Regions from separate parts of the Marinomonas sp. A3A genome, predicted to be linked through region 1. Evidence: predicted binding sites of a transcription regulator. Region 1 holds the regulator's gene; each other region holds the start of a gene.
What was found. The regulator PhoB, encoded in region 1, activates phosphate uptake and scavenging genes when phosphate is short. The targets are predictions, from matches to a motif close to TGTCATANNNNTGTCANA.
Positions count from the first base shown of each region.

Region 2: a site for PhoB is predicted at 5,282-5,299, ahead of CYL31_RS15365 (PhoX family protein). Genes of this name have one in related genera too.
Region 3: a site for PhoB is predicted at 3,038-3,055, ahead of CYL31_RS19370 (bifunctional 2',3'-cyclic-nucleotide 2'-phosphodiesterase/3'-nucleotidase). Genes of this name have one in related genera too.
Region 4: a site for PhoB is predicted at 1,198-1,215, ahead of olsF (bifunctional ornithine lipid synthase OlsF). Genes of this name have one in related genera too.

Region 1 is NZ_CP025532.1:39,184-46,785, reverse strand. It holds gene CYL31_RS00205 (peptide ABC transporter substrate-binding protein) at 75-1,685, opposite strand; gene cysZ (sulfate transporter CysZ) at 2,028-2,807, shown strand; gene CYL31_RS00195 (response regulator) at 2,807-3,649, shown strand; gene phoR (phosphate regulon sensor histidine kinase PhoR) at 3,702-5,048, opposite strand; gene phoB (phosphate regulon transcriptional regulator PhoB) at 5,045-5,740, opposite strand; gene ubiA (4-hydroxybenzoate octaprenyltransferase) at 5,825-6,679, opposite strand; gene CYL31_RS00175 (chorismate--pyruvate lyase family protein) at 6,676-7,236, opposite strand; gene CYL31_RS00170 (HDOD domain-containing protein) at 7,243-7,602, opposite strand, start outside.
Region 2 is NZ_CP025532.1:3,289,339-3,296,940, forward strand. It holds gene CYL31_RS15355 (FMN-binding glutamate synthase family protein) at 1-436, opposite strand, end outside; gene CYL31_RS15360 (putative bifunctional diguanylate cyclase/phosphodiesterase) at 482-2,902, opposite strand; gene CYL31_RS15365 (PhoX family protein) at 3,220-5,121, opposite strand; gene CYL31_RS15370 (methyl-accepting chemotaxis protein) at 5,411-7,048, shown strand; gene CYL31_RS15375 (MmcQ/YjbR family DNA-binding protein) at 7,099-7,491, opposite strand; gene CYL31_RS15380 (ABC-F family ATPase) at 7,595-7,602, opposite strand, start outside.
Region 3 is NZ_CP025532.1:4,127,917-4,135,518, forward strand. It holds gene betA (choline dehydrogenase) at 1-884, shown strand, start outside; gene CYL31_RS19370 (bifunctional 2',3'-cyclic-nucleotide 2'-phosphodiesterase/3'-nucleotidase) at 1,016-2,950, opposite strand; gene CYL31_RS19375 (zinc metallopeptidase) at 3,340-4,017, opposite strand; gene CYL31_RS19380 (DNA-J related domain-containing protein) at 4,128-4,706, shown strand; gene mltA (murein transglycosylase A) at 4,850-6,037, shown strand; gene CYL31_RS19390 (energy transducer TonB) at 6,135-7,040, opposite strand; gene CYL31_RS19395 (ExbD/TolR family protein) at 7,037-7,468, opposite strand; gene CYL31_RS19400 (ExbD/TolR family protein) at 7,465-7,602, opposite strand, start outside.
Region 4 is NZ_CP025532.1:4,116,310-4,123,911, reverse strand. It holds gene olsF (bifunctional ornithine lipid synthase OlsF) at 1-1,140, opposite strand, end outside; gene CYL31_RS19345 (CoA-acylating methylmalonate-semialdehyde dehydrogenase) at 1,403-2,905, opposite strand; gene iolE (myo-inosose-2 dehydratase) at 2,988-3,887, opposite strand; gene iolD (3D-(3,5/4)-trihydroxycyclohexane-1,2-dione acylhydrolase (decyclizing)) at 3,930-5,780, opposite strand; gene CYL31_RS19330 (bifunctional 5-dehydro-2-deoxygluconokinase/5-dehydro-2-deoxyphosphogluconate aldolase) at 5,792-7,602, opposite strand, start outside.

The DNA of each region.
Region 1 (7,602 bases):
TTTTGCGCTGGGCATGGTTTACAACGTACTATTCAATATATAAAAACGTACTACTCAATATATAAAACAGTGGCTTAGTGCTTGATGATGTACATGTCACGCACGTAAACGTTGTCTTCTGGGTTAGGCATGTAACCGCCTAAATAGCTTTTTACTAAACGCTTTTCGGTATATTGATAAATAGGCGCAACGGCCATATCTTGTTCAATGGCGATTTCTTCTGCCTTGTTGTAGTTCTCGGCAGGGTGCTGCATGGTACGCGCATCGTGCAATAGCTTGTCGTATTCTGCGTTGCTGTACTTACCGTCGTTATTACCGTGAGTCGTAGTTAGAAGATCTAACATAGTCGAGGCTTCGTTGTAGTCACCAATCCAACCTGCACGCGCTACATCAAATTGTTGATGCTTTTTCGTTTCTAGGTAGGTTTTCCACTCTTGGTTTTCTAGAGTAACGTTAACGCCCAAGGTTTTTTTCCACATTGAAGCGATCGCAATGGCTATTTTCTTATGGTTTTCGTTGGTGTTGTAAAGCAAGCTGAAAGACAGTGGATTGCTTTTCCCATAACCGGCCTCTTCTAATAGGGCTCTGGCTTTATCGTCACGTTCTTTTTGTGACCAAGTTGCGTATTCAGGTGTTGCCGGTGAAAAGTCGTTTACTACTTCTGGTGTGAAAGAATACGCAGGTAGTTCACCTGTGCCCGTCACAAACTGAGTAATCACGTTGCGGTCGATAGCGTAAGACAAGGCCTTACGAACTCGAACATCGTTATATGGCGCTTTGGTTTTATTGAAATCGTAGTAATAGGTACCTAGTTTTGGTGTTACGACAACTTCATCAGGAATGTCTCGCATAAGCTGTTTGAAGTGGTCATTGGGGATTTCATAGCTAAGATCCATTTGACCTGCTTGGAAGCGTTTTAGCTCAGCATTAGGGGATTCAATAGGCAAATAGGTAACCTTATTGATGATTGTTTTTGCATCATTCCAATAGTTTTTATTGCGGGTGAAAACCATTTTTTCGTTAACAACCCATTCGTCCATTTTATATGCGCCGTTAGACACCATGTGTTCTGGTTTAGTCCAATCATCGCCCCATTTTTCGACCACTTTTTTAGGCACTGGGAACATAGTTTGATGAGAGGTCATTTTTACAAAGTAAGGTACTGGACGTTCAAGCGTGACTTGGAATGTATAAGCATCTAGGGCTTTTACACCCAGTGTTGAAGGCTTTGCTTCACCCGCAATGATTTTAGTTGCGTTAACAATAGATGGGATTTCCATGAACCATGCGTATGGCGAAGCGAGTGCAGGATCGACAGCACGTGTGAAAGCGAAAACAAAATCTTCTGCGGTGACAGGATCGCCATTAGACCATTTCGCATCTTTACGAAGGTGGAAGGTGTATTGTGTGTTGTCGTCGTTTACATCGTAGCTTTTGGCGACACCTGGAACTTGGTTGCCATCACCATCTTGGTTATACAAACCTTCGAAGAGATCTTTAGAACGAATGGAAGCGGGTGTGCCTTCCATTTTCTGTGGGTCCATAGTTGCAGGCTCTGAGCCGCCGCCACGGATAAGTTCTTGTTTAGCCGCTAGTTCTACGCCAGCTGGTACGTCTGCCGCCTGAGCTTGCAGAGCGAAGAAAGAAGTTGCCATGATGGCACTGGCGAGTAATGTCATTTTCATCTTTATAGTGTCCCTTGTGAGTTAACTTTTGTGAATGTGCTTTTTATATTCAGACGCGATACCTGCACTGGTTCGTATTCGTCTTACGGTTTCATAGTTCACCAATTCGCTAAAGGTCACAATCGAAATTGCGTATCAGGTCATGCGTCTAATAAATGTAAGCTTTATAAAAGAGCAGTGAAAATTGCATGTTTAGTGTCTACAAGGCTTGAAGCTGTTGTTCATTACGTTTATGAGTCTTCAATTTGAAAGGCTATGTGGAGCCGAGAAAGTCGTCATGATATTCTGTAGCTCTTAGATAAATTTGATCGAAGGGTCTAACTTTAGGAGTAATGCAGCATCGTGATCACTCACCCATTTAAAGCCGCCGGGGCTTTTTTAAAAGCGTTTCCTTTGGTTTTTTCGAAAGATTTAAGGCTGTTTATATTGGCGCCTTTGTTGGCGAACTTTGTTTTGGTGGGCTTATTGTATATGGTCGCCTTTAGCTATTTTCAGACCTTAATGGATTCAGCAATGGGGTATTTACCTGAATGGGTATCCTTTTTGAATTGGCTGTTTTATTTGATATTTGCCGCTATTATTAGCGTGCTTTTGTTCTATAGTTTTTCGGTAGGTGTGAATATTTTAGCCGCACCTTTTATGGCATTTTTAGCGGAAAAAGTAGAAGAAAAGGAAACAGGGAAGGTTTTTGATGAAACCCTAACAACAGGCGTTATTATGGCGATTATCGGCCGTAGCTTGCAGCGAGAATGTCAAAAAATATTGTATTTTTTACCTCGTTTTATTTTGCTATTGTTATTGTCTTTTATTCCTCTGGTTAATGTTATTGCACCAGTATTGTTATTATTATTTTCAGCTTGGATGTTATCTCTTCAATATATGGATTATGCTTTTGATAATAATAAAGTTAAATTTCATGATATGAGAATGGCATTACGCTCCAAACCTTTGTTATGTTGGACATTTGGCGGCATAGTAATGGTAGGTTTGACGATTCCTTTCTTTAACCTATTCGTTATGCCGATTGCTGTTGTGGCAGCCACATTATTGTGGATTTCGGTTTTTAGATCACAGCATGGGGATTTTTCTGCCTTGTTAGATCGCACTAATGGAACTTTGTGATGTCGTTAAAAATTTTGGTAGTAGATGATGCTTCTTTTACACGTGACTTGATTCGACGCTCACTGCGTAAGCAATTTCCGGCGGTTGAAATTGAAGAGGCAGTAAATGGTCGTAAAGCACAACAAATGCTGACAAAAGTACAGTTTGATATGGTGCTGTGCGATTGGGAAATGCCTGAAATGACGGGTGTTGAGCTGCTTAAGTGGTGTCGAGAACAGCCTAAATATAAAAAAGAAGACGTGCCATTTGTGATGATTACCAGCCGTGGCGATAAAAGCCATGTGGTGGAAGCTGTGCAATCGGGTGTTACTGACTACCTTGGTAAGCCGTTTTCTAGCGAGCAGTTAGCCAATAAAGTAATATCCGCAGCAAAAAAGCATGGCCTTGATAAGAAGCTGATGTCACAGAAATCTCGTGAATCTGTCTCTCCTGGTGGCGTAAGCTCTGCATCGTTAGATGTATTAATGGGCGCAGGCAAAAGCACTCCTGTGAAGGCTACCAAGTTCACCAACCCCGATGTGCCAGCGGTATCAGTAAAGGATGTCAAAATCCCGACCATGGTACGTTTTGAAAACAAACAGTTTCGCTGCATGATCGTTCAGTTCAGCAAGACTGAAGCAACGATGTTTATTAAGAGCGACGACGTTGTGCCACAAGTCTTGGGGCAGGCGGTATTGGATTTAGAACATAAGGGCGCGATGAATCGTTTGAATTATTATGTCCAATCCGTTGCTACCACAGAGAAAAAACACGACTCGACCTTTTTGACGGTTATTTTGAGTTTGATCGATCAGGATAGCGAGAAAGAGGCGTTTATTAGCCAGTTGTTTGATAGTTTATAAATCTCGTTACCAACCCCTCCCTAACCCTCCCCTTGAAGATAAGGGAAGGGATTTAATGACTTGGTGAATCTTGGTTATCGTCTGTAGGAATAGGTAGCGCCGGAATCGTATCGTTTCTGGTTCGATTCGCGGGGAAGTGGCAAGAGAAGGTACTGCCGAAACCTGGTTGACTGCGTATTTGCAGTTTGGCGTCGTGATGCAATAACACATGCTTTACGATAGCTAAGCCAAGTCCTGTACCGCCTGTTTTGGAGCCTCTTCCTTTATCGACACGGAAAAAACGTTCTGTGAGGCGAGGGATGTATCTTGGCTCTATGCCTAGTCCTGAATCTTTTACTGAGAAAACACCGTTAAACTCACTGGATTCCCATTTTATCTCAATCTCACCACCATCCGGTGAATATTTTATGGCGTTAAAAATCAGGTTTGAAAACGCACTGTATAGTTCTTTGTAAGAACCGTATAGACGAGCTTCTTCGGGAACTTGTAAAGCAATGGTGTGCTTGTCCGTCAAGATAGGCGTGGTCGTATTGGTGATGGTTTTAACTAGATCTGAGACTTTATGCCACTGGTTCTCTTCGCGCTTATCATTGCTTTCTAGACGAGATAGCAGTAGCAGATCTTCGATGAGTTGTTCCATTCGCTCAGATTGCTCAGACATATTTACAATGCCTTTTTGCATGCTTTTAGGCAGACTGTCCTTGAACATGTCGAGAGTTTCTAAGTAGCCTTTAATAACGGTAAGTGGTGTTTTTAATTCATGGGAAGCGTTGGCGACAAAGTCTTTTCGCATCTGCTCTAGCAAGTGTAAACGCGTGACATCACGAACAAAAATGAGATGATCATTTTTATCGTATAGTGTGGTTTGAATTTCTAAATACACACCGTCTTTGGCTGGAGACTTGATGACCAAAGGTTCACCAAAGCGCTTTTGACTAAAGTAACGGAAAAATTCTGGACTACGAACAATATTGGTGATGATTTGACCACGATCGACAGGTCGCATCAAGCCGAGAAAGTGGGCAGCCGAGTTGTTCCACCATTCCAAGTTACCTTGGTTATCTGCCATGATAACGCCTTCTTTTAAGGCGGTTGTGGAGCTTTCAATTCTTGTTAGGGCTTGGCGCATGCGGCGTTTAGATTTACGTTGCTTCTTATGCAGACGATAAACAGCATCGAACACTTCGCCCCAAATACCGCTGGCTTCCGGGGGGGCTGCACGACCAGAATGACGCAGCCAATTGTGGAATTGGTATAGCTGATAAAGTTGCCAGTACAAAGAACCTAAAACGTACAGTAGCAAAACACCCAACAACTGACCTATGATTAGGCCTATTACAATGCAGGCCGCGAGCCCCGCGAGCCAAGTAATAATGGTGTTTCGCCAAACTGTTTTCATACGGACCTTTTTGCTGAGAAGCGGTAGCCTGTTCCTCGTACGGTTTGTATCAAGAAATCATGAGTGCTACCAATGGCTTTGCGTAAACGACGTATATGAACATCAACGGTACGTTCTTCAACGTAGACATTTCCACCCCATACTTGATCCAACAATTGCGCTCTTGAATAGGCACGCTCTTGATGGGTCATAAGGAATTTTAGTAGACGGTATTCTGTCGGCCCCATGTCTAAAGGACGACTGCCTATAGTAACTCTTTGGCTAATTGGATCAAGGGTCAGGCCTTCGATTTCAATTGGTTCATCAACCCCTTGAGGCGTCGCACGACGTAATACGGCTTTGAGTCGTGCAACTAACTCGCGTGGTGAAAAAGGCTTGGTGATGTAATCATCCGCACCCACTTCTAAACCTTGGATTTTGTTGTCTTCTTCACTTTTCGCAGTCAGCATGATGACCGGAATTTCAGCCGTCGTAGTGTCTTTTTTCAATCTGCGAGTAAGCTCGATGCCACTACCGCCGGGCATCATCCAATCTACAAGAATCAGATCTGGACGGTGGTCCACAATGATTTCATGGGCTTGCTGAATGTTTTCTGCTTCCAAATACTCGTAGCCTGCCATTTCAAGTGCAATGGCGATCATTTCGCGTATGGAAGATTCGTCGTCAATAATTAATACTTTTTTACCGGTCACAGGATTCATCCTCATCTCAGGAACGGTTTCATTAAAACGATCTAATGTGACAATTCGGTTACATTGTCACAACTTTGCCATATATTAGATAAAATAGCTTGCAACTAGACCGATGAAAACACAGTAGCCAACGCGGTTATTGTCTAAAAATGAGCGAAAGCATGCTTGTCGATCACGCTCTTTGGCTTGTTTAAACTGCTGATAAAAGAGCCCAACACAAACGACTAATGACACAAAGTACGGCCAATGCAGTCCTGCTAGTAAGCCAATCCAAGTCAATAAAGATAAGGTTAGTCCTTGCAGGCAAACAATGACGAATAAATCGTATCGGCCAAATAAAATTGCAGTGGATTTGATGCCTATTTTAAGATCGTCTGGACGGTCTGTCATCGCATAATACGTGTCATAAGCAATCGTCCAAAAGCAATTTGCGACAAACAACATCCATAGCTCAGGATCCATTAAATCCCCACCTTGTGCGCTGTAGGCCATAGGGATCGCCCAAGAAAAAGCCAAGCCAAGAAACAGCTGGGGCAGGTGTGTGTACCGCTTCATAAAGGGATACAGCGCAGCAAGACCTAAGCCTGCGAATGACAGTAAAATAGTCTTCAGATCGGTAAACAGCACTAGGATGAAACTTAAAATCGATAAGGCACCAAACAGCATCAGCGCTTCTTTTTCGGATACGCGGCCAGAAGGCAAAGGTCGATTTTTGGTGCGATCAACAAAGCCATCGACTTTTCTATCCGCGTAGTCATTAATGACACAACCCGCTGAACGCATGCTGAAAACGCCTAAGATAAAGATAACCACCAAATGCCATTGAGGCATGCCATCGGCGGCAAGCCATAGTGCCCATAATGTTGGCCACATAAGTAAGAATGAGCCGATAGGGCGGTTGAATCGAGTGAGTTCTGTGTAGTCTTTAAGTTTGTTCATAACAATCCAAACGGCGTTTTTAGTTGGTTAATCTCATCAAAGAAAGCTTCATTGACCAATATTCCAGGGCCAAATTGGTGGAACACAGAGCGCCTTGCCCACAGCGCATTAGGTTGGTTTGGAAACATGCGTTTGGGCAGCTGAGTGACTTCAATACGGCTTCGAGAAAGCCCTTTATGTTGAAATAAGTAGCCGCCCAATGGTTTGTCTTTTAAATGTTTTACTTGTCGCCAATGGCCTTTCAATGACCTAGCCGGAATAATTGAGCGAGCATAAATGACGGCAACACCATCGACTTTTAGCAACACTGTACGAATACGCGCGGCTTCTCGGGGTCGTAACTTTAGGCGTTTTCGCTCCCTTGTTGTTGGGGTTCTCCAAGTATCTTCAAGTACTTCAACCGTCAATGTTCCCATGCTTTTAAGTTTTGCCGTCAAGGACTCTTGAGTGACGAGCCAAGGCCATAGGTTTTTAGGTACTTTTACCTTATTAATTTGATCTACGGGCGACCATCGGTAGTCAAATTGTTGAGCAGCAGAGGAATTCATTAACGTCATAATTAACTAGGTATTCATCTTATTAATTAAATCAACCATCTTATGGAGCTCGGTAGACTTTTGGTAAATCGTATCTCTACAGGTTTCGGCTTCCTCTAGGGTTAAACCAATTTCTAACAATACGGATGGCTCAATGGCTGCGTTATTTCGCAGTTGATAGGAGACATACAGCAGCCTTGCCAAAGTCGCATGTTCGCCATAATAATGCGGCTTTTTGCTATAACGAATGGCAGTCCAAATGTTGTCAGGCAAACTCCAGTAGCGTAACAACCAAGAGCCTAATTGCTCCTTGGTAAAGTGTAGTATTTGCATTTCGACTAATTCAGAAGACAAGTGGGCATTGGCTTCTTGATAGCGGGAAAGAAT
Region 2 (7,602 bases), 1.2 Mb from region 1:
TGCGATATGGTTTTTTCGCAGTGTATTCACCAATACACACTTCTCTAGGCTGGGCAGCGTCTTCATCTAACGTAGGAAAAGCGCAGTTTAAAAAGAAAATGTCGCCAGGTGTTTCCAAAGAACGAGTCGAACCAAAGGCAATCGTGGTATCAACTTTTTTAGCTGCTCGATACGCCCAAGAACGTTCGGCACGATCAAATGGACGCTCTTCACGGTCCATTGCAAAAAAATACTGACGAAAAAACTCACCCAGATGTTCAAAGAGGTAGCGAAAGCGCCCAACAACAGGATAGTTTCGTCTGATTGTATGAGTGGTTTGATGTGTATCAACCCAGTACATCACGAAAACGGAAATAGCAGCGACAAAAAGCAAGAAAACAAACAGCAACGCGCCCCAATGAATGGTCAATGTTGCCAATGAAGACAAGAAATCCATACAGAACCCTTAACATAGAAGGTAAATTTAACTAGCAATACTACGCTATAAAGAAGGCTTCAGCGTGGCTGAATCATGAACAAATGCAGTAATAAATTCATTTGGTGGCAAAGGATGCCCAAAATAATAACCTTGGTAATAAAAACAATCTATCTCTCGCAACCGATCATAATGAGGTAATGTTTCTACACCTTCAGCGAGAACGCTGATATTAAGAGCCTTTGCCATGGCAATAACCGCGTGAACAATCGCCTCATCACTTTTATCTGTCAATAAATCACGTACAAAAGACTGGTCGATTTTCAATCTATCAATAGGTAAAGATTTTAAATATTTAAGAGAGGAATAACCGGTTCCAAAATCATCAATAGAAAGGTGAACACCTAATGCTTTTATGGCGTTCATTTTATCCAAACAGGATGAAAGATCGTTGAGTAGCATATTCTCCGTAATCTCAAGGTCAACACAGCTTGCAGGGACATCATGTTTTCCTAACTGTTCTTTCAACATGGGCAAAAAACCCGCTTGCTGAAACTGAATAGGGCTGACATTAATGGACATGCGCCAAGACAGTTGCCACTTTCCCTCTTTCAGCCAAGTCGCAACTTGTGACAAGGCTTCATTTAAAACCCAATGACCGATTTCAACAATAAGTCCAATTTCTTCTGCCACCGGAATAAATTCAGCAGGTGAAATAAAACCTTTTTTCTCATCTTTCCAACGAATCAAGGCCTCAGCACCAATCAATTCATTTTTATCGTTGGTTTGCGGCTGATAATACAACTCAAACAATTTAAATTCCATAGCATGATGAAGTGCCTTTTCCATTTCAAGACGAGCATCTGAAATTGCCTGCATCTCTGGTTTATACAAAGCAAAGGTATTACGCCCAGATTCCTTTGCTCGATACAAAGCGGTATCGGCCTGCTTTAAAATGGCTTCTGCTGAGCCTTCATTACCATCAAAAATTGTAGCACCTAGACTCGCAGTAATATGAACTTCGTGATGACCTGCTTTTTTAACTTGCTGGCAAGCATACACAATACTGTCAACAAACCCGTTAATCGCCTTTTCAACCAGTTCTTTATCGCTTCCTACATGAGTCAATAAAAAAGCGAATTCATCACCACCCATTCTCGCAAAAACCATATTGTCTTCAATCAGGGGAGAAAGCTGTGATGCAACACAACAAAGTAACTGATCCCCTACATTGTGTCCTAGTGAATCATTAATGGTTTTGAATCGGTCAAGGTCCATAAAAACTACGGCAGAGTAGCCCACAATCGACTTTTGCTGCTTGCGCTTAAAGACTTCATTAAGCTTATCAGCCAAATATTGGCGATTAGGTAGATTGGTTACTGAGTCGTAATAGGCTAAATGATGTATATGCGCTTCAGTTTCTTTACGCTCAGAAACATCTCGAATCAACAGTAACACTTCCGTTCTATCTAATACTTTGTATTTTGCCAAGCGTATCTCAACTGGTAACTCAATACCTCGTATTCGATAGACAGTCTCGACGGTAGAGGGCGAGTTTACTTCGAGCGAATCCAATACACTGGAAAATTCAGACCACGATGATGGCGCATGCAGCATATCAAGTGATTTGGATTGAAGGTCGTCACTTTTCATCTTCAACATATATTGTGCAGCGCTATTAACTAAGATTATTTTATTGCTTTCATCTAGCAACAAAATACCATCCGCAGCGTTTTCTATCATGGCCTTAGTGTGACTATCACTACGCTCTAAATCACTCAGAGCTGTATTTAGCTTATTCCATAATTGCGCAAAAGTAGAATGCAAATTCCCTAATTCATCAGACTTATGATGCCGAGAGAACGACTTAGGCAACGGCAATTCTTTTTTATTACCAACAGTAGATAAAGTCTCTGTTAGACGCATTAAAGGGTGGGTTACTAGAAAATAAAAAACTAAGGATATCAAGGATGCTAGCAACACATCCTTGAACAAATTGTAGATCAGACTGGAAAGGTGCTCTTTGAAGATTTTATCCAGAAGATAACGCTTTTCGGGCAATATAGACAAACGCCCTGCTTGAAAAACGGGCATTTCCAAACGCAGTTCGCGATTATAACTCTGAAGATCAGATAAGAAATAATTAGCTAGTGACTCCGATACAGAAAAATCATGTTTAGTGGATGTTGCTTCCACGAACAGCTCACCTGATTCATCACGAACTTCTACATGAGCAATAGATGGGTTAAAGAGTAAACTATCGATTTGCTGCTGGGCAAAAATAGTATCTAAGCGAAAAACAGCTTCAGATAATGGTTTTTCCACCACTGCAAGCAATTCTTCGAAGTCTTGATTTATTTCCGTTTTCTGAGATCGAACGCCATCAACGAATTGAATACCACTGCTAACCAAACTTAAAACAACCGCGAGCACCAATGTTAAAATTGCTTGTTTAGTAAATAATGATTTAGAGAACACGACGCCCATTCTTACTCACTTAAACCCATATAGCTCACAACCACATTGCTTTCACAGCATCCATACTAATAAACGTCGCAAAAGAAGCTAAATATAAAAAATTAACCGCTAGGTCAAAAAGAACTCATTATTTGCATTTATTATGCACATTCTCAAGACTGACATTTTCTTCCTTGTTAAACAAGAAAGTATAAAAAAAAATTATACATTTTATGATTTAAGTCATGATATCTAGGGAAGGTGCAGAAGATAAAGAGCACCTCAGCTTCAGGCAAGAAAAAAGCCAGCATGAAAACATACTGGCTTCTAGGTGCTACAAAATTTGCTTAACCTATAACGGCACCGTCTTCACGAGAAATTGCGATCACACTTGAACGCGGTACAGACTGACCACCATCTGGCCAATGAGAATTCCCTTCTTCTCCTGGGTGCTGAACACCAATAAACATGGTCGTACGCTCTGCATTCCAGGCTGATCCTGTTATTTCAGATTCTTTAGGTCCGACTAAGAAGCGACGAATTTCACCGGTTTCAGGATCGGCAACCAACATCTGGTTATTACCTTGCCCTTGGAAACCTTTTTCATTCGAATAATTGCCATCTGTTTGAATCCATAACAGGCCTTTAGAGTCGAACTTCAAACCATCTGGCGAGTTAAACATATTGTCTTGGTTAATATTTTTAGAACCCGCATTCGCATCGTCATACACAGCTGGGTTACCTGCCAGCACAAACAAGTCCCATTTGAACTCATTATGAGTATGGTCCGAGTCCATTGGCATCCAGCGTACGATCTGACCAAAGTTGTTTTTCACGCGAGGATTTGGGCCACCTGCTGGTGTTGCATCACCACCCGCATTTGGTTTAACTCCACGGTTTTTATTGTTAGTCAATGAACAATACACTTCCGCTTTGTGAGGATGAGCTGCGACCCATTCAGGTCGATCCATCGTAGTAGCACCCACTTTAGACGCCGCAATACGAGTATGAATCGAAATTTCTGCATCTGTCATTCCTGTAGTTTTAGGTGTCAATGCGACCCATTCACCACGATTGTTGTCATGGAATTTGGCAACATAAAGAGTTCCCTCTTCCAGCAAGTCACGATTATTGCCACCTGCCAAATATTTATGCTTAGAAATGAAGCGGTATAAGAATTCGCCACGCTCATCATCACCAAGATAAACCACAACATGGCCATTCGCCGCGATAGTCAATTCCGCGTTTTCGTGTTTAAAACGACCAAGTGCCGTACGCTTTTTGGGACGTGAAGTTGGATCTAGTGGATCGATCTCAACAATATAACCAAAGCGGTTTGGCTCGTTTGGTTCTTTAACTAGGTTGAAACGGTCATCCGCCATAGCCCAGTTGTAGCGACCTTCGGTGCTCATACCGTAGCGTTTGAATGCTTCAGGCATTTTGTAATCTTTGTCATTTGCCGTGAAGTAGCCATTAAAGTTCTCTTCACACGTCAAATACGTACCCCATGGTGTTTGTCCATTACCACAGTTATTCCATGTGCCTTTTGCTACTAACCCCTTAGGATCTTCTGACGTTTGCATCCATTTATGACCACGTGCGGGGCCTGTAATATCCATGGCAGTATCAGCAGTAATGCGGCGGTTATAAGGAGAGTCCTGGACGATGCCCCATTTACCACCACGTTGCGCCACCTCAATAATGGATACGCCATGGGCTGCTTTGTTCTTACGGACATCATCAGCTGTTGCAGGCATGCCATCAGCGCGATTAGCGTGTAGCGTTTTCTCATTGGTGTATTCATTGTTGATGGCCATAATCTGTTTGCCATCTTTAGAAAAGAAAGCCATGCCGTCATTATGATCGCCAAATGCTAACTCTTGAGAAGCGCCTGTGCCACCTGTCGCCGCATCAAAAGCAGGAGCATTGCTGAACAATGGGTCCCCCCAAGAAGCGACCACTTCCCATTTGTAGCCTTCAGGTACAGTCACGGTATCCAACGAGTTGGCTTTTACCATGCTGAATGCAAGACGAGACTCTGCCGTTCCAGCAGCTAGCGCTTTACCCGCAGCCAATGTCGTCGAGCCCATAACAAAAGCACCAGCTCCAACGGCCACACCGCCACCTAAAAAGCCGCGGCGAGAGACCATTTTAGTAGCGACTTCTTCGAACTCTACCACTTCAGGTGCTGGTCGTACCAGCTCATCTAATTCATCAAACCCTAGTTTTCTGTTGTTCTTGATATTCATAACACTGCCCTATTATTTATAAAAAATTTGTCGCCTAGGCACTCGAACTTCGGGGGCTTACCCTTTATAAATCGATCCTGGCTACTGGTTTTAGTGTCTATTTTTCAAATACGCTGCTTCCCCCTGCAAAAGGAAACTATCAATGAATTTACGGATAAAACATTACATAGAAATGACAGTAGAACGACATTGTGTTTAGATTAAAAAACATGTGTCAGGAAGACTCATATAAAAGACAAAAAAACGAGCAGCATCATAATAAAAAATATATCTATTAAAGGATGAATTTATGGTTAAGACCTTACGCAACATTCCAATTCGCTTACGCCTAACAGGTTTAGTAGTCTTTTTTTCATTAGGGCTCATCTCTGTTGTTTATTTATCGCTAACCGTCAACAAGCAATCCTTGCTAGATGAAAAATACGCACAAACAAAAAACGTTGTTGAAACCGCTACAGGTGTATTCAATTACTTTTACAAACTTGAACAATCTGGAGAGCTAAGCCAAGCTGATGCCCAGCGCTATGCAATGAACATGGTTAAAGATACCCGCTATGCAAAGTCTGAATATTTCTGGATTAATGACTACAACGCAGCCATGGTTATGCACTCGGTAAACCCTTCTCTAGATGGCAAAGACCTATCCAACTTAGAAGACCCCAATGGCAAAAAGCTCTTCTCAGAGTTTGTCAAAGTGGTTAAAGCACAAGAAGCTGGTTTTGTGGATTACCTTTGGCCAAAACCTGGAAATAACACACCTGTAGAGAAAATATCTTATGTCCAAGGCTTTAAACCGTGGGGATGGATCATTGGCTCAGGTATTTACTTAGATGATGTGGACACACAATATAATAAAGAGGTCACTAAACTAGGTTCAATTAGTGCAGTCATTATACTAATCGCCCTCTTCATTTCCTTTTTGATAGTACGATCTATTCTTGTACCTATTGGGCAAATACAATCCGCCTTGCATAACATTGCAGATGGTGAAGGTGACTTAAGAGCCCGCCTACCTGAATCCGGTAAAGATCAATTGACCCAAATTGCCATTTACTACAATACGTTTGTAGAGCGCCTTTCACTCACTCTTAGTAAAGCTGTTCTGCTTAACCAAGAAGTCGAAAATAAGAGTCAGGAGCTAAAATCTGTTGCTGGAAAAACACAAGCCATTACACAACAGCGTGAAGGCATGTTTTTGCAAATGGCAGAAACCATAAAAGAAGTGGATGATTTTAAAAATGAGGTTATCGACAGCACTCAATCAACTCTTGCGTCAGCTCAAATCACGGTAGAAAAAACTCAAACAGGACAAAATGCGATTAATCAAACCGTCGAATCTCTTGAAAAACTTTCTTATGAACTAGAAGCAGGTCTAAGTACTGTTGTTCAATTAGCAGAACAATCGCAAACTATTGGGTCGGTACTCGATGTCATCAGCGCCATCGCAGAACAAACCAACCTATTGGCTCTTAATGCCGCCATTGAAGCCGCTCGCGCTGGTGAACAAGGTCGAGGTTTTGCTGTAGTAGCAGACGAAGTGAGAGGGCTAGCAAGCCGAACTCAGGCCTCCACGGATGAAATTCAAAACATGATTAGCAAACTTCAAAGCGGCGCAAAAGAAGCCGAAGCTCGTATCACTGCAAGCCATCAGCAATCACAAAAAACCACTGAAGAAATAACGCTCACCACACAATACCTGCAAGCTATCGCTACATCAGTAGATGGTATAAATAGCGCAAGCAACACCGTTATCCAAAGCGTTAATATGCAAAGCGACGCTGTTCAAAGACTTAACCATCTCAATGAGAAAGTATCGGAACTATCTACTCAGGCAGGCAAATTGGTTCAACAAAATAATCTAACCAGTGAATCACTTGCTAAAACAGCGAAAGAAACTCAAGACATAATGTCAATTTTTAAACTTTAAGATTGAAATAGAAACAGCCGATAAGTCATCACTTATTGGCTGCTTTACATTTAAGAATAAGAGCCTACGTATAAACTTGGTTTTCCATATCGTACTTCCAAGCCGTCTCTGATGGATTTTTTTAAACCTTTCACAACCAAACCATAGGAATGATCAATCAGCCTTTCTATTTCGCCCATGGGTAAATCACCATCTAAAATGACGGAGTTCCAGTGACGTTTGTTCATGTGATAAGCAGGAATAACCTCAGGGAAAATATCACGTAGTTCAATGGCATGATCAGGTGCGCATTTTAAATTAAGTAACAACTGGCCTTGCTTCTTAACCAACAAGGCAAACATCTTTCCTTGTACTTTAAACACAGCAGTGTGGTCATCAAATGGGTAATATTCTTCTGCTTCAGGTTTCAAAAGCAGATACTTTTTAAGTGCTGTTGAGTCCAAAATAGCGCCCTTTCAGATTCCAAATAGCCCTGAGTATAAAGCAAAAAAGCCGCTTACTGACAACCCGTAAGCGGCTTTAAATAAATACTATACCTAAACAAGGCTAACCTT
Region 3 (7,602 bases), 330 kb from region 1:
CTCAATTATTGCAACTGTCTGGCGTAGGTCCAAAAGACGTACTAGAAAAAGCTGGCGTTCCTGTGCTTCACGAATTACCAGGCGTGGGTGAAAACCTGCAAGATCATTTGGAAGTCTACTTCCAGTACTACTGCAAGAAGCCTGTGACGTTAAACAGCAAACTTGGCTTGATCAGCAAAGGCTTGATCGGTACCCGCTGGATGTTATTTAAAACGGGCCTTGGCGCAACCAACCACTTTGAATCCTGTGGTTTTATTCGCTCTCGTGCGGGTCTTAAATGGCCAAACATTCAATATCACTTCTTGCCAGCCGCCATGCGTTACGATGGTCAAGCAGCAGTTGAAGGTCATGGATTCCAAGTACACGTTGGCCCAAACAAGCCAGAAAGCCGTGGTAAGTTATGGATTGAATCTGCTAATCCAGCGGCGAAGCCGCGCATCTTGTTTAACTACATTTCTACCGAACAAGACAAGCAGGACTGGCGCGACACCATCCGCCTAACTCGTGAAGTGTTGCAACAATCCGCACTAGACGATTATCGTGGCGATGAAATTCAGCCAGGCATGAATATCCAGAGCGATGAAGAAATCGACCAATGGGTAAAAGAAAACGTGGAAAGTGCTTATCATCCATCTTGTACTTGTAAGATGGGCGACGACAACGACCCAATGGCCGTGTTAAACGAGCAGTGCCAAGTGCGAGGTCTCGAAAACCTACGAGTGGTGGATTCGTCTATTTTCCCGACTATCACCAACGGTAACTTGAATGCGCCGACTATCATGGTGGCAGAAAAAGCCGCCGACATGATTTTGGGCAAAGACGCCTTGCCAAGCCTAAACGCGCCCGTTTGGATTCACCCAGAGTTTGAAACCAAACAGCGTTAATAAAAGGCAAAAAAGCTCACAAAAAAACGCCTGCTAAATCCTAGCAGGCGTTTTTTTTGTTTAGGCGCTTCGTTCTATTTCAATAGCCGTTATTGCAACTCAGCTATTTCATCTGAGCTATTTCATCTGAGCTATTTGATCTGAAACACAGCAAAACCATTTTCATCTAAAGACTGATACATCATGTTTTTAGCCGCGGCTTCTTTTGCTTTTGGCGAGCTTGTAAACAAGACTTTTGCTTTGCCAAACTCGGTAAACGACCAATTGCCGTCAGCCGCTGGATTTATGGTTGTCTGGCTCAGTAAGTAATTTGCTACCACATCACGGTTTTTGTCTGGGGCATCAATCACGATGGTTTCACCATTCAGGTTAGGGAAATGACCGCCGCCGCCAGCGCGATAGTTATTGGTTGCTACCAAGAACTCATCTTTCATTCTTAATGGTTCGCCGTTAAACATCGCCTTGGTAATACGATGCGCGTCTTTATTCACCACTTCCCCATCTCCGTTGTAGCGAGCAGGCTGGGTGACATCGATCTTGTAAGAAATACCATCAATCACATCGAAGTTATAGGTTGGGAAAGACGCATTCACCAACTGTTGAGGCTCAGTTACATTAGGGTCGATCTGATTAAACTGCCCAGCAGCCGCTTCTAACCATTCCACCACTTGCGCACCAGTCAACTTCACCACTTTTAAATCGTTCGGGTAGATGTACAAATCACTGACGTTTTTCAGGGCGATATCGCCTTTTGGCACATCCGTGTAATAGTCTGGACCACCGCGACCACCAGCCTTAAACGGCGCTGCCGCAGATAAAATAGGCAAGCCTTCATAAGACGTACCACGAACAATGTTTTCCACATACCAAATCTGCGCATTGTTCACGATCTGAATGGATGGATCATCCTGCACGAGTGCAAAGAAGCTATTAATGTCTGCAGTGGATTCACCCACTTTGCGACGCATATAAGCCAAAGTACCTTCGTGTTCGGTTTTCACAGCGTCATTAATGCTCGCATCGGCTTCAACCAAAGCTACAGTAGTTCGGCCTTCACGGCGAGAGATGGCACGCACTTCGGCCTTGCCATCGGCAACTTTCCAACCATTACCCGCTGGCTCTAGTTTTAAATCAATCACCCCAAGGTGAGATCCCCAGAACCCAGGCATAGTGGCAGGCTTACCAAACACCGTGCCTTTTTCGCCATCCACACCTTCAAAAGCGTCTAATGCTTTGTCGCCAGGAAAAATGCGATGAGAGTGACCAAATAAAATCGCATCAATGCCGTCTACTTTTGCAAGATGATAAGACGCGTTTTCTTCGCCTTTCATGTAAGGCGAGTTCATCATGCCACTGTGTGGAATCGCAATAATCACATCCGCGCCTTTGGCTTTCATTTCAGGCACGTATTTATTAGCGGTTTCGATAATGTCTTTGGCAATAACTTTATGGGTTAAATTGTCTTTATCCCAGGTCATAATTTGCGGTGGTACAAAACCAATGTAACCGATTTTGACCGTTTGTTTTTTGCCGTCAGAATCGACGAAGGTTTTGTCTTTGATGATATAAGGTTGGAAGTAAGGCTGATCGTTAGACGCATCGTTATCGCCATCGTCCACATAGACATTCGAGTTAACGTAAGGGAAATTAGCGCCACTTAAACTCTTCATTAAAAAGTCTAAGCCATAGTTAAATTCGTGGTTACCGATATTACCCACATCGTAATCCAACAAATTCATCGCTTTAAACGCAGGATGCGTCTCACCAAAGCGCAGCACTCGACCTTTGGCAACATAATCGCCCAACGGCGTGCCCTGTAATAAGTCACCGTTATCCACCAACACAGAGTTCGTCACTTCCGCACGCGCCGCTTTTATCAAGGTCGCAACACGAGACAAACCAACCGCATCACTTTGCTTATCGCCGTAGTAATCGTAATCCACCAAATTCATGTGAATATCCGTGGTTTCCATGACCCGCAAGTCAATAGTAGAAGCCTGCGCCATCGCAGCAAACAACAAAGAAGAGGCGAAAAGCGTCGCGCCCTTAGGAACAAAAAACGTCATGCAAAAACTCCATTCATACAATCATCTGCGTATCAAAATACTAACCAAAAAGTCAGTTTTCATATTAAGACGATTTTATGCGAAGTTCATGCCTTTTTTATGACAGTTGTTTATCGATTTTGTGTGTATAAGAAGGTCAAATACGTCGGATTACGCTCGTGCCTCTCTCATCCGACCTACAAGGTTTAATGCATCCATACAATGAGAACCAAACGGCGTTTTGATGAGGTAGGCGTACTTTCCTTAAGTTAGAGAGTGAAGATAAACGCCGTTTGGTTCGAGTCTTGTGAGGACGTGATCTGTCGGCCTGAAGACGCGACTTACATCAACACGTCGGATTACGGTCGTGCCTCCCTCATCCGACCTACGAGGCGGAGTAAAGAAGGGAGTTAGCGTTTAAACCATCGCCACACGAAGAGTACTTTGATTAACGCAGCAGCGACGTAGGTCATGGCGCAGGCGGTTAAGATGCGTTTCACTTTGGGTAGATCTTCCTGTGGGATGTAGTTGCCTTCTCTCAATATGGGTAGTGCTTTGTTGAAGCTGGCGTCCCATTCTTCCGGCAGTATCGCGACTTGTACCAGCACGGCTAATAAACCTGACATGCCAACCACCAGCGCATGAAGCGCTACGGCGTAAGGCAAATGCAGCAGCACCGAAATCAGCGGCCAGCCGAGTAACAGCCCAGCGGTAATACGACGGGCAAAATGCGCCAAGGGTAAATAGCGAGAACTTAAATGAGAGATCTTTTGTTTCTTTTCATGAGCAATGGCGTGCCCTACTTCATGAGCAGCCACGGCGACAGCAGTTAATGAGCGACCATTAAGTACACTCGGGCTAAGGCGAACCGCATGTTGGCCAAAGTCGAAATGGTCTTGGCCTTCTTTTGCTGCTTCTACTTTTACGTCATTCAGCTCAAACCGTTTCACTAAGTGGGTCGCGAGTTCGCCACCTGTGCCCGCTAAATCGTCACGATCCGTGGCGTAGCGTTTTAAGGTAAATTTTACCCAAGCGCTTGGCCCAACAAATAATAAAAGAGCAATGACAATACCAATAATCCATAACATAACGTTGTCTTTCTACTATCCAAATTAACAAAAAATATCTGGCTCAACTTTGACCCTTTTTAGGTTCATCACATACACTGTAATAAATGCCTAAAGTATACGAGCTAGATATGAAAAATCCTTTAGTTGGTCCGATTCTCGCGATCCTAAAAAACCATCCAAATGGTATGAGTGAGTTTGACATACTAAAAGCGTTAAAAGATCAGCTACCAGAATTTAGCAAGCTTGCCGACGATGCCAACTTGCAGCTATTTCGCCAGCATTTTCTTATCATGAATGCTTTGTATCAATTACAAAGCAGCCTTTGGCAAGAAGAAAACCTGATGTTAAACATCAGTGCACTTCGAATCCATCTACTTAGCGCATCAGAGATCCAATTGTCTGCCAGTACCAGTTTAAACGACAGCGTAGACGCAAAGTTAGCTGCTTACTATTTAGACTGGGAGGAGTACGAAAAAACCGATGAAGATGAAGTTTCTCGCCTTCTCAATAGCTTCTACAAAGGCATTAGTTTACCTGGTAACCGAGACTCTGCACTCAAAACCCTACAAATCGACAGCAATAACCCAACCAAAGCAACAATAAAACAACAGTACCGCAAGCTGGCCCAAAAACATCATCCAGACAGAGGCGGCGACCAAGACATTTTCATTGGACTCAGGCAAGCCTACGAATACCTGATGTTCTAAACACTAACGCTGGGAAAGTGTAAAACTCCCCTTCAGTCATTGCTTTCATTTCTATAAAAATCCAAGATGAACCTCGCTCTTCTTGTGCGGTCAAAATGCTGCATATAGTTACTTTACCGATTCATTTTATAGAAATAGGGCTTATGATTTTTTCTTCTTTTTTACGACACCTTTTACCCTCTAAAACACATCGCCGCTTCCTAATCCGCCCACTTTGTCTCATTTCTTTTACTCTACTTAGTAGTTGCAGTGTAAACGAAATCGACAACTCCAATGACTTTGAAAACAATGGTCGAGACACCGCGGCACTAAAGCGTGACACCTTATATTTAAAGGAAAGTCTTCCACCTGGCTTGCCAATGCCAGATGCCAGTTTCGAAAGTGGCTTACAGCAACAACTAAAGTACTTGAACCGTATTGGCGATAAAGATTTCGTACTTGAAAATACACAAACCAGTGTGGCGGATTTGAAAATCGTTGCACAAGAAATTGGTAAATGGCTACACAATCCCGCACAGCAACCGCAATTAATTGCTCACCAATTAGCAGGGCAAGATCAAAGAGGCAACGTACAAATAACTGGCTACTATGTGCCTATTTTGCCAGTCCGACACTTACCAGATGAAGTTTACCGCTATCCGCTTTACCGTAAACCAGCACAACGAAATGCCGACGGAAAATACCCGTCTCGTGAACAGATAGATTTTGAAAATGCACTGGCCGGACAAGGATTGGAAATCGCCTATACATCCAGTTTAGTCGACAATTTTTTCTTGCACGTACAAGGTTCCGGCGTAGTCGAGTATGAAAATGGCGAACGCAAACTCTTATCTTGGGGCGGCGTTAACGGACATCCTTATCGAAGCTTAGGAAAAGTGCTTATTGAAAAAGGCGAGATTGACCGAGCCAATATTTCGGCTCAAAGCATTCGCCAATGGCTAAGTGATCACCCAGATCGTAATCGTGAAATTCTATCTACCAACCCAAGTTATTTGTTTTTTAGCGAAGGCCCTCAAAATCCTGTTGGCGCAGCTAACGTGCCATTAACACCTTTGTATTCTGCTGCAGTGGATCCAAAAGTCATTCCTCTTGGCTCTATTCTGTTGGCTCAAGTTCCTAAACTAGACGTTTATGGTAATTTAATCGGTCATGAGTTTCGTCTCTTGCTCGCCCAAGACAAAGGTGGCGCAATTAAAGGACCAGGGCATATCGATTGGTACCAAGGCGTAGGCGAGGAAGCGCACATTCATGCTGGTCAGTTAAAACATTTTGGCAAGGTTTGGTTATTGCTTCCAAAAAATCCAACACCTGAAAAGCTGATCGCACGCTAACCTTATTTCCAACAATGAAACGAAAACGCCGCGCTTTGATATTCAAAGCGCGGCGTTTCTTTGTTATCCAGCTCTTGATTTTATATTAGTTTGATCATCACATAAGGTCACTTAGCTTAAAGGACACGGGTAAGTTGATCCGTAACTCAGTTTCCGCCATTTCCTTTGAAAATTTAGGCAAAGGCGTAGAACGCTTTATCATATCCAATACCGCATTATCCAAACGTTTATGACCTGAACTCTCGGTGATCTTTACGTCTGATACAGAACCATCCGCGTGAGCAACAAAAGACAAGGAAACAACGCCCTCTTCATTGCGGCGACGGGATGCTCTTGGATAACGTTTATTCTGAGCAAATATCGATGTTAACTGTGTAAAATAGTTTGCCTTAGCGCCAGGATTACCGCCACTCGTTGCCGCGTTTGAGCTTCCTGTTGTTGCTTTTTGATTCGCCATTGATGGCGGTGCAACTTGTTTAGGAGCGGCTTTTACCACTGGCGCCGCTTTTTTCGGCTCTGGCTTTGGCTCAGGTTTCGATTTCGGTTTTGGCTCTGGTTTTGGCTCTGGTTTTGGCTTAGGCTCAGGCTTTTTAACTTCGATTGGTGATGCTTGCTTGATTTCAACAGGCTCTGGCTCTTTGATGATTTCTGGCTCAACAACAGGTTCTGGCTCAACGACTGGTTCTGGTTCAACCACAGGCTCTGGTTCAACCACAGGTTCAGGCTCAACCACAGGTTCAGGCTCGACTTCTGGTTCAACTTCTTCTTGAACCTCTTCAATCGGCTCTTCTACTGCTTCCTCAACCTCTTTTACTTCTTCTTGAGCAGCTGTATTTTGTGCCGCAGCACCAAGATCACCAACCATTCCCAAATCGAACTCAATGCCTTGATTACCTGCGGCCTGACTACCTGCTGTTGGGGCATAAAATACGGCATAGAAAGCGCCAGCGTGAACAGAGAGAGCCAGACCACCAGCAATAATCCAATGACGCTTGGAAATCATTTATTCCCTCGCTCAAGCTGTGTCGCCAAACTTACTTTTGTAAGACCCGCTAAACGCACCTGATTAAATATCGGTCGTAGCTTTTCTAGAGAAATAGCACCATCGGCTTTGATTTGTACCCAAAAGCCCTCTTTATCTGAAGCAGAAGCAAACTGCTGCTCTAGATAGGCTTGAACATCATCGATGGCAAACAGCTTGTCATCAACATAAAGACTATCATCGGCGCCCAATACAATTTCAATATTGGGATCTGTAACAGCGCGGTTATCATTAATAGATTGTGGAGGCATTACAGGAATAGGATCTGCTTTTTGAATTTGCCCCGCCACCATAAAAAACACCAACATCAGAAACACCACGTTAATCAGTGGCACCATGTTGTCGTCGCTGCTGGCGTTTCTCGCGGCGTATTTTTGACCTATTTTCATTTTGTCTCCGGCGGCATCGCAAAAGCATTCGCAATAGACACGGTTTTTGCGCCATTGAGTTTTAAGCGATCAGCAAGATGCATCAAGGTCTGTAAGGTCACTCCGTCTTCTGCTTTGATGATAAAAACACCCTC
Region 4 (7,602 bases), 340 kb from region 1:
CGTGTCTGATTTCATATATTTAGCGACTTCGCCAATTCGATAAGCGCCAACGATTTCGAGCTCTTCTTCATCCCATAAAATCAAATGACGATAATATTGGTCGAACTTGTCTAAATCAGAGCGCTCGCCTGTGCCTTCACCGACTTTACGGAAGGCGATTTCGCGCAAACGACCAATTTCTTTCATCGTTATCGACATCGGATCGTAATCAACCAAGTAAATTTGTTTGTTGTCTTTGGTGCTGCCAAGATGCTCGGCTATTTTGAGCTCTTGTTTGATCATCTGTCTATTTTGCGGATGCTCAACGGTTTTTTCGGTTTTTAACAGTGGCTTTTTGCCTTTGGCTATACGGTACAAATGGCGTTTTACTAGTTTGTTTTTCTCTTTATCACTTAAAGGTAATTTTGCCAGTTCTTGAATCGGAATGGCTTGGCCAACTTGCATGGGGATTTTACGATTTCGTTGGCGGAACATCTCGTTAGCTAGCTGTATTGTGGAAAGCGGACGATACAAAATAGAGCTGGTGTAAAACAGCATAGAATTTCGGCCGCCAATGTGAACCGGTAACAAGGGGCTGTTGGTTTTTTGCGCTAGCTTAAGATAGTTCTGATTCCAGTGCTGATCTTTTACGCCGCTTGGCGACATTCGAGACACTTCGCCGGCAGGGAAAATAATCACCGCTTCTTCATTATGTAAGCAGCTCATAATGGCTTTCAGCTGTTGGCGTCCGGTTTTTCCACCAAGGTTATCGACAGGCAGCACCAGCTGCTTTAAACCGTCAAAGCCCATTAATAAATCATTGGCGACAATTTTCACATCTGGGCGGATTTCACCGATTAATCGAAGTAAAGCGAGACCATCTAAGGCGCCAAGAGGGTGATTGGCGATGATCATCACCCGTCCACTAGCTGGGATATTTCGACGATCAACTTGGCTCACTTGATAGCTAAAGTTGAAGTGATCCAGTACTCGATCAATAAATTCGAAGCCGACACAGCCGTTGTTTTTTTCCAGGAATTGGTTTACTTCACTTTCGTGGAATAAGCGCTTTAGCACGCTTAACGTTGGGCGAGTGATAAATGGGCTTTTATCGAAAAACTGAGGGGATTTACTGGCAATCATTTGCTCGACTTGTATCACAGTGACGCTCCGCTCTAATAAGTTTTAGATATCTTATTAATGAGAGTAGAGCGTTAATATGACAGAAGCGTGACGTTTGTATGGCGGATATATGACCTGAAATATTAATGAATACGAGATAAAAAAAAGCCCACCAAAAAGTGGGCTAAAAAGTCGCTTACTAGAGAGTTAGACAATAAACAATCTGCGACTGAGCTAGGGTGATCCCGTTACATAGAATAGTATTGGGAAAAACTTTGCTTGGTACTATGTCTATAAATGCTTACTTCATCGTTGGCATTGAGAATTCTGCACCAGCGCGAAGGCCTGTTGGCCAGCGTGCTGTGATGGTTTTCATGCGAGTGTAGAAGCGCACGCCATCTGGACCGTGCATGTGCAATGGGCCAAACAAGGAGCGTTTCCAGCCACCAAAACTATGGAATGCCATTGGCACAGGAATTGGCACATTCACGCCAACCATGCCCACTTGAACGTCTTCACAGAATTGACGAGCGGTATCGCCATCACGAGTGAAGATCGACGTGCCATTGCCATATTCGTGGGCATTGATCATATCCAATGCTTCTTGGTAACTGCTAGCACGAACAACACATAAAACAGGGCCAAAAATTTCTTCGTTATAGATGCGCATGCCTTGTTTCACATTGTCGAACAAGGTCGGTCCGACGAAGTAACCATTTTCATTGCCTGGATAGACAAAATCGCGACCATCACGAACCAAAGTTGCGCCTTCTTCCACCCCGATACCTATGTAGTCTTTGATTTTTGCGCAATGCTCTTTGGAGATAACTGGGCCCATGTGAGCCTCTTCTGGCAAGCCGACACCTGGGCCGACGCGCATTCCGTCGATTTCGATACTTAAGCTGTCGATCAAATTATCGGCAACGTCATCGCCTACACAGACAGCAACAGAAATCGCCATACAACGTTCCCCCGCTGAGCCGTATGCTGCTCCCATTAGGGAACCAACGACTTGGCTTGGATCTGCATCTGGCATGACGATCATATGGTTTTTGGCACCGCCAAGCGCTTGCACGCGTTTACCGTGAGCAGAGGCCGTTGCATAAATGTATTCAGCAATAGGTGTGGAACCGACAAAACTAACCGCTTGTACTCGTTCATCCGTTAGTAAAACGTCTACCGCTTCTTTGTCACCATTAACGATATTGAAAACGCCGTCAGGAAGACCCGCTTCAGTAAGTAACTCTGCCAAACGTAGAGGAACAGAAGGGTCTTTTTCTGATGGTTTCATCACAAAAGTGTTACCGCTGGCAATGGCAACAGGGAACATCCACATTGGAACCATGGCTGGGAAGTTGAACGGTGAAATGCCCGCACAAACGCCAAGAGGCTGCATCAAAGACATGCTGTCTACACCGCGACCAACGTTTAGGCTATGTTCGCCTTTTTGTAGGTGTGGAATGCCACAAGCAAATTCTACTACTTCGATACCACGGGTTAACTCACCTTTGGCATCGGAAAATACTTTACCGTGCTCGCTGGTGATCATCTCTGCGATTTCGTCTGCGTGTTGTTCTAACAATGCTTTAAATTTAAACATGACACGAGCACGATTAAGTGGTGTGACCTTGCTCCATGTTTTGAACGCTTCTTGTGCTGATTCAATCGCAGTGCGAGTTTCGTCGGCACTAGAAAGTGCAACACTAAGACTTTGTGCGCCAGTTGCTGGATTGTAGACTGGACCTGTACGGCCGCTTTGGCTGGCAATTTGCTGACCGTTAATGTAGTTACCTAATGTTTTCATGAGAATACCTAACGTTTGCATGTGTTTTTGTTGAGGCTAACACTATTCATCTAGCGTTAGCCTCATGAATAAAAGAGGGCGATTATTTTACGATTTCTAACCCAGATTCAGCGCATAGCGCTTTTAGGTTGTTTGCTCCAAGCGTTGCGTAAGTTAATGGGTGCGCAACGGCTGGATCTTGTTCTGCTTCTACCACTAACCAACCTGAATAGTTGCTGGCTTTAAGTTGTTTGAACAAGCTGCTGTAATCGATAAAGCCATCGCCAGGTACAGTAAATACGCCATTTAACATCGCATTCAAGAAGCTTATATCGCGGTTTTTAGCGTCTTTTAAGATCTCAGGGCGGAGATCTTTGCAATGCACGTGAATGATACGATCCGCGTGTTTTGCTTGAACTTCTAATGGATTACCGCCTGCAAAAGTCATGTGGCCCGTATCTAAAAGTAAGCCAACAGAAGGGCCGGTGTATTTCATCAACAAGTCAACTTCGTGTTGGCTTTCAATGACGGTTCCCATGTGATGGTGGTAAGCAATTTGAACGCCTTCAGATAGGCAGTAGTCTGCGACTTGAGTCAGCTTCTTACTCATTTCAGCGATCTTTTCTTCGCTGATAATAGGGCGGTGCGACAATGGGGTTTCTATTTGTCCATGGATACAGCCTGTTACTTCGCAGTACACCATGGCTTTCGCACCAAGGGATTTTAATAAGTGAAGATGAGGTTTAATGGCTTCGATCTCTTCTTCTACACTGCGAGTTAATAATTCGCCGCTGAACCAGCCTGAAACCAAGTCCAAACCATGCGCTTTTAAGATAGGGCCAAGCACTTCTGGCGTGCGAGGGAATTTTTGGCCTAATTCGAAGCCGCTAAAGCCTGCTTGTTTGCCTTCTGTCAAACAGGTTTCAAGGGAGGTTTCTGCTCCCAGTGTTGGTAGATCGTCGTTTGTCCATGTTAATGGGTTAATGCCGATTCTGACGCTCATATTATTATTCTCCGATCAGTAAATGCTAAATGATGTTGAGTGTTACAAATTTTTAAATTGGCGTTCTTTATGAGCGTCGTAGTTTTTTCTTGCTTGGCGGACTTGCTCGCGCTCAGACACTTCTGGTATAGCCACATCCCACCAATGACCGCCACCTTCTGTGACAATGGTCGGATCGGTATCGAGCGTAATTAGGTAGCTAATCGGCGATGCTTTTGCACGCTCTAGAGCTGCTTCTAGCTCGGAAATAGTACTCACTTTTTCTGAGTTCGCACCGAGTGCTTTGGCATGAGCTGCAAAGTCTGTTTTTGGTGCACCTTCTGGTGTAGTTAGGCAGTCGTCCAACATATTGTTAAAACCAGGGCCACCACAAAACTGTTGTAGGCGATGGATACAGCCAAAACCGCGGTTATCCAATACAACGGCGATGATTTTTTTCCCTAACATCACCGAAGTAGCTATTTCGGAGTTCAGCATTAAGTAAGAACCATCGCCTACCATAACGAAAACTTCGGACTCTGGACTCGCCATTTTTGCGCCTAAACCGCCAGCTAATTCATAACCCATGCAGGAATAACCGTATTCCATGTGATAGCCGCGGTTATAACGAGTACGCCACAGTTTTTGTAGTTCACCAGGCAAACCTCCTGCTGCACAAACCACCATGTCTTTTTCGCCAGCGGCACGGTTTACAGCTCCAACAACTTCGGCATCGCTTGGTAAACTCGTTCCTCGATCAGTTGTCACTTTGTCGACAACCTGTTGCCAATTAACGCGTTCTGCTTCGGCTTTTTTGATCCAAGATGGTTCTATTTTCCAACCTTGCAGAGCTTTACTTAATAGAGGAAGCGTTGATTTGGCGTCACCTACTAATGCTTGGCTCTTATGTTTGATCGCATCAAAGGAAGCCACGTTTAGGCTCACTATTTTTGCATTTGGGTTTATAAGAGAACGAGAGCCTGAGGTGAAATCCCCAAGGCGTGTGCCTACCGCAATAATAAGATCTGCATCGGCGCATAGATTATTCGTTGATGCAGCACCAGTTACACCTATGCTGCCCATGTTGTGTTTGTGGTCCCAAGGAAGCGCACCTTTGCCGGCTTGTGTTTCGCCAACTGGTAGTTGGAACTGACTGACAAATGCGTCAAATTCTTTTAATGCACTAGAATAATGAAGACCACCACCAGCAATAACGACTGGCTTTTTAGCTTGTCTAATTAGTTTTAAAGCATCATTTAGCTCATAAAAATCAGGCGTTTGGCGACGTAGACGATGGATTTTTTCATCGAATAAACTCACTGGGTAGTCGAACGCCATGGTTTGAACGTCTTGCGGTAATGCTAACGTTGCAGGGCCACATTCAATTGGATCGGTCAATACACGCATGGCTTGTGGCAATGCTGTGATTAGTTGTTCTGGACGAGTAATACGATCGAAAAATCGGCTAACTGGGCGGAAACAATCATTCGATGTGATGGTCATATCCTGAAAGCTTTCTACTTGCTGTAATACTGGGTCAGGCATGCGAGTAGCAAAAGTATCGCCAGGAAGAAATAAAACCGGAATACGGTTCACATGGGCAACAGCAGCAGCCGTTACCATGTTTACGGCACCAGGGCCCGCAGATGCAGTGCAGGCCATCATTTGTTGGCGATTTTTCGTTTTTGCATAAGCAATAGCAGCGTGTGCCATGCCTTGTTCATTGTGCGCGCGATAAGTCGGAAGTTTGTCTTTTACTTGATAAAGCGCTTCTCCAAGGCCTGCGACGTTGCCGTGACCAAAAATCCCCCATACACCTGCAAACATAGGCTGGATGCCGTTATCTGTTTCTATTTTTTGCGCCATCATGAATCGGACGACGGCTTGGGCCATGGTAAGTTTTATTGTTGTCATGTGGATTTCCTTTAAGCCTGTTTCTGTTGTGGCTGAGTGTTGTGGCGTTCTTTCCAGTAGGACACTAATTCCAAATAGTTCGATACGATGGCATCGATAAGTTGTTGGTCATCAAAACGATTGCCCAACCACGCACGGCTTGGCTCACTAAAAATAGAGCGACCAACGGCAAAGCCTTTGCAGATATTAAATCCTGCACTGTTAGCAAAACCTTCTTTTAGTTCGTTCATTGGCGCATCCAGCCCCAACATCACTACACCACGGCAGTGTTTGTCATGATGATGAATAATGTCTGTAATGGCCTGCCAGTTCGATTTAGACTGAGGTGGTAGTTTCCACCAGTCTGGGCGCACATCTAAGTGATAGAAGCGTTTGATCGAGTCAGTGAATAGACTGTCGTCGAAGTCTTTGTCGCGTGGAGGAATAATTTCCAGTAAGAGTTCGTGGCCAGAAGCACAGCAGGCTTTATACAACTCTACAACTTGACGTTCTTGAGCGGCACGCATTTCTATTTCATCTTGAGAGTGATAGAAAACAAGGCATTTTACGATGTGTTCTTTTGGCCAGCTCTTTAGACGTGAGCCAATACTGCGGCCACCTTCTAATTCGATAGGACGAGAGCTTGGCAACTCGACAGGGCGACCAATCCAAAGGCCACGACCTGTAACGGCATTTAGTGCATCTTGACCATAAGTGTCGTCGATTAATACGCCGTATTGGCTACCGCCTAGCTCGCGAGCGCCAACATCTAATGCATCAACCAATAGACGTTTGAGTCTTTTAATGCGAGAAGGATCTGCACCTTCTTCACGAGCCATATCAAAGAGTTGTTTACGATGATCAAAGGCAAAAATACATAGATCTTGCCAGTCGTAAGGTAATCGTTCTGTGGTGACACGATGTAAATGATTTAGTTCACGATCTAAATCTGGGCGTTTAATTTGTGCTGCACGAGCTATGTAATTATCTAATTCTTCTGCACTTGGAATCGCTGGAGCACAACCATGGCGAGATACAACCAAAGCGCCACATGCATTTGCATAAGTGCAAGATTGCTCTGCTGACTCGCCTCGAATCCAGCCTCGCAAGAAACCACTCATGAAAGCATCGCCAGCACCAAGCACGTTGAGTACATCTACGCGAACGCCAACATGCAGTTCAAATTCATCCATAGAGTCAGGGATTGTACCTTCAAGTACTGTACAGCCTTGAGAACCAAGTTTAAGTACGATAGTGGCACTACTTAGCTCACGGATCTTTTTCAGGGCCGTGATAGTGTCTGTGCTGCCACCTGCAATATGAACTTCTTCTTCTGTCCCAACGATAAGATCAAAATCAGCCAAAATACTTTGTAAGTGAGCAGAGACTTTTTCATTGGAAATAAAACGTGTTTCGCCATCGCCAGGGCTGGTTAATCCCCAAAGAACTGGACGGTAGTCGATGTCCAAAGCGCATTTTGTGCCCGCTTGTTTAGCGTAGGCAATAGCTTGTTTACTGGTTTCGTAAGTGCTTTCTGTAGAGAAGTGAGTGCCAGTAATAACAAGCGCTTTTGCTGAGCCAATAAAATCAGCGTCAAAGTCGTCTTTACTGACGGCCATGTCGGCACAATCATTGCGGTAGAAAATTAATGGAAAAGTGTCTTGGTCTTTAATGCCGAGTACTACCAAGGCCGTTAAGCGCTCTGGATCAGTAATAACGTGGCTGGTATCGACACCGGCGCGGGCTAATTCTTCTTTTACGAAGCGCCCCATGTGCTCATTACCAACGCGCGTTAACATAGCACTTTTTAAGCCAAGACGCGCTGTACCAAATGCCATGTTGC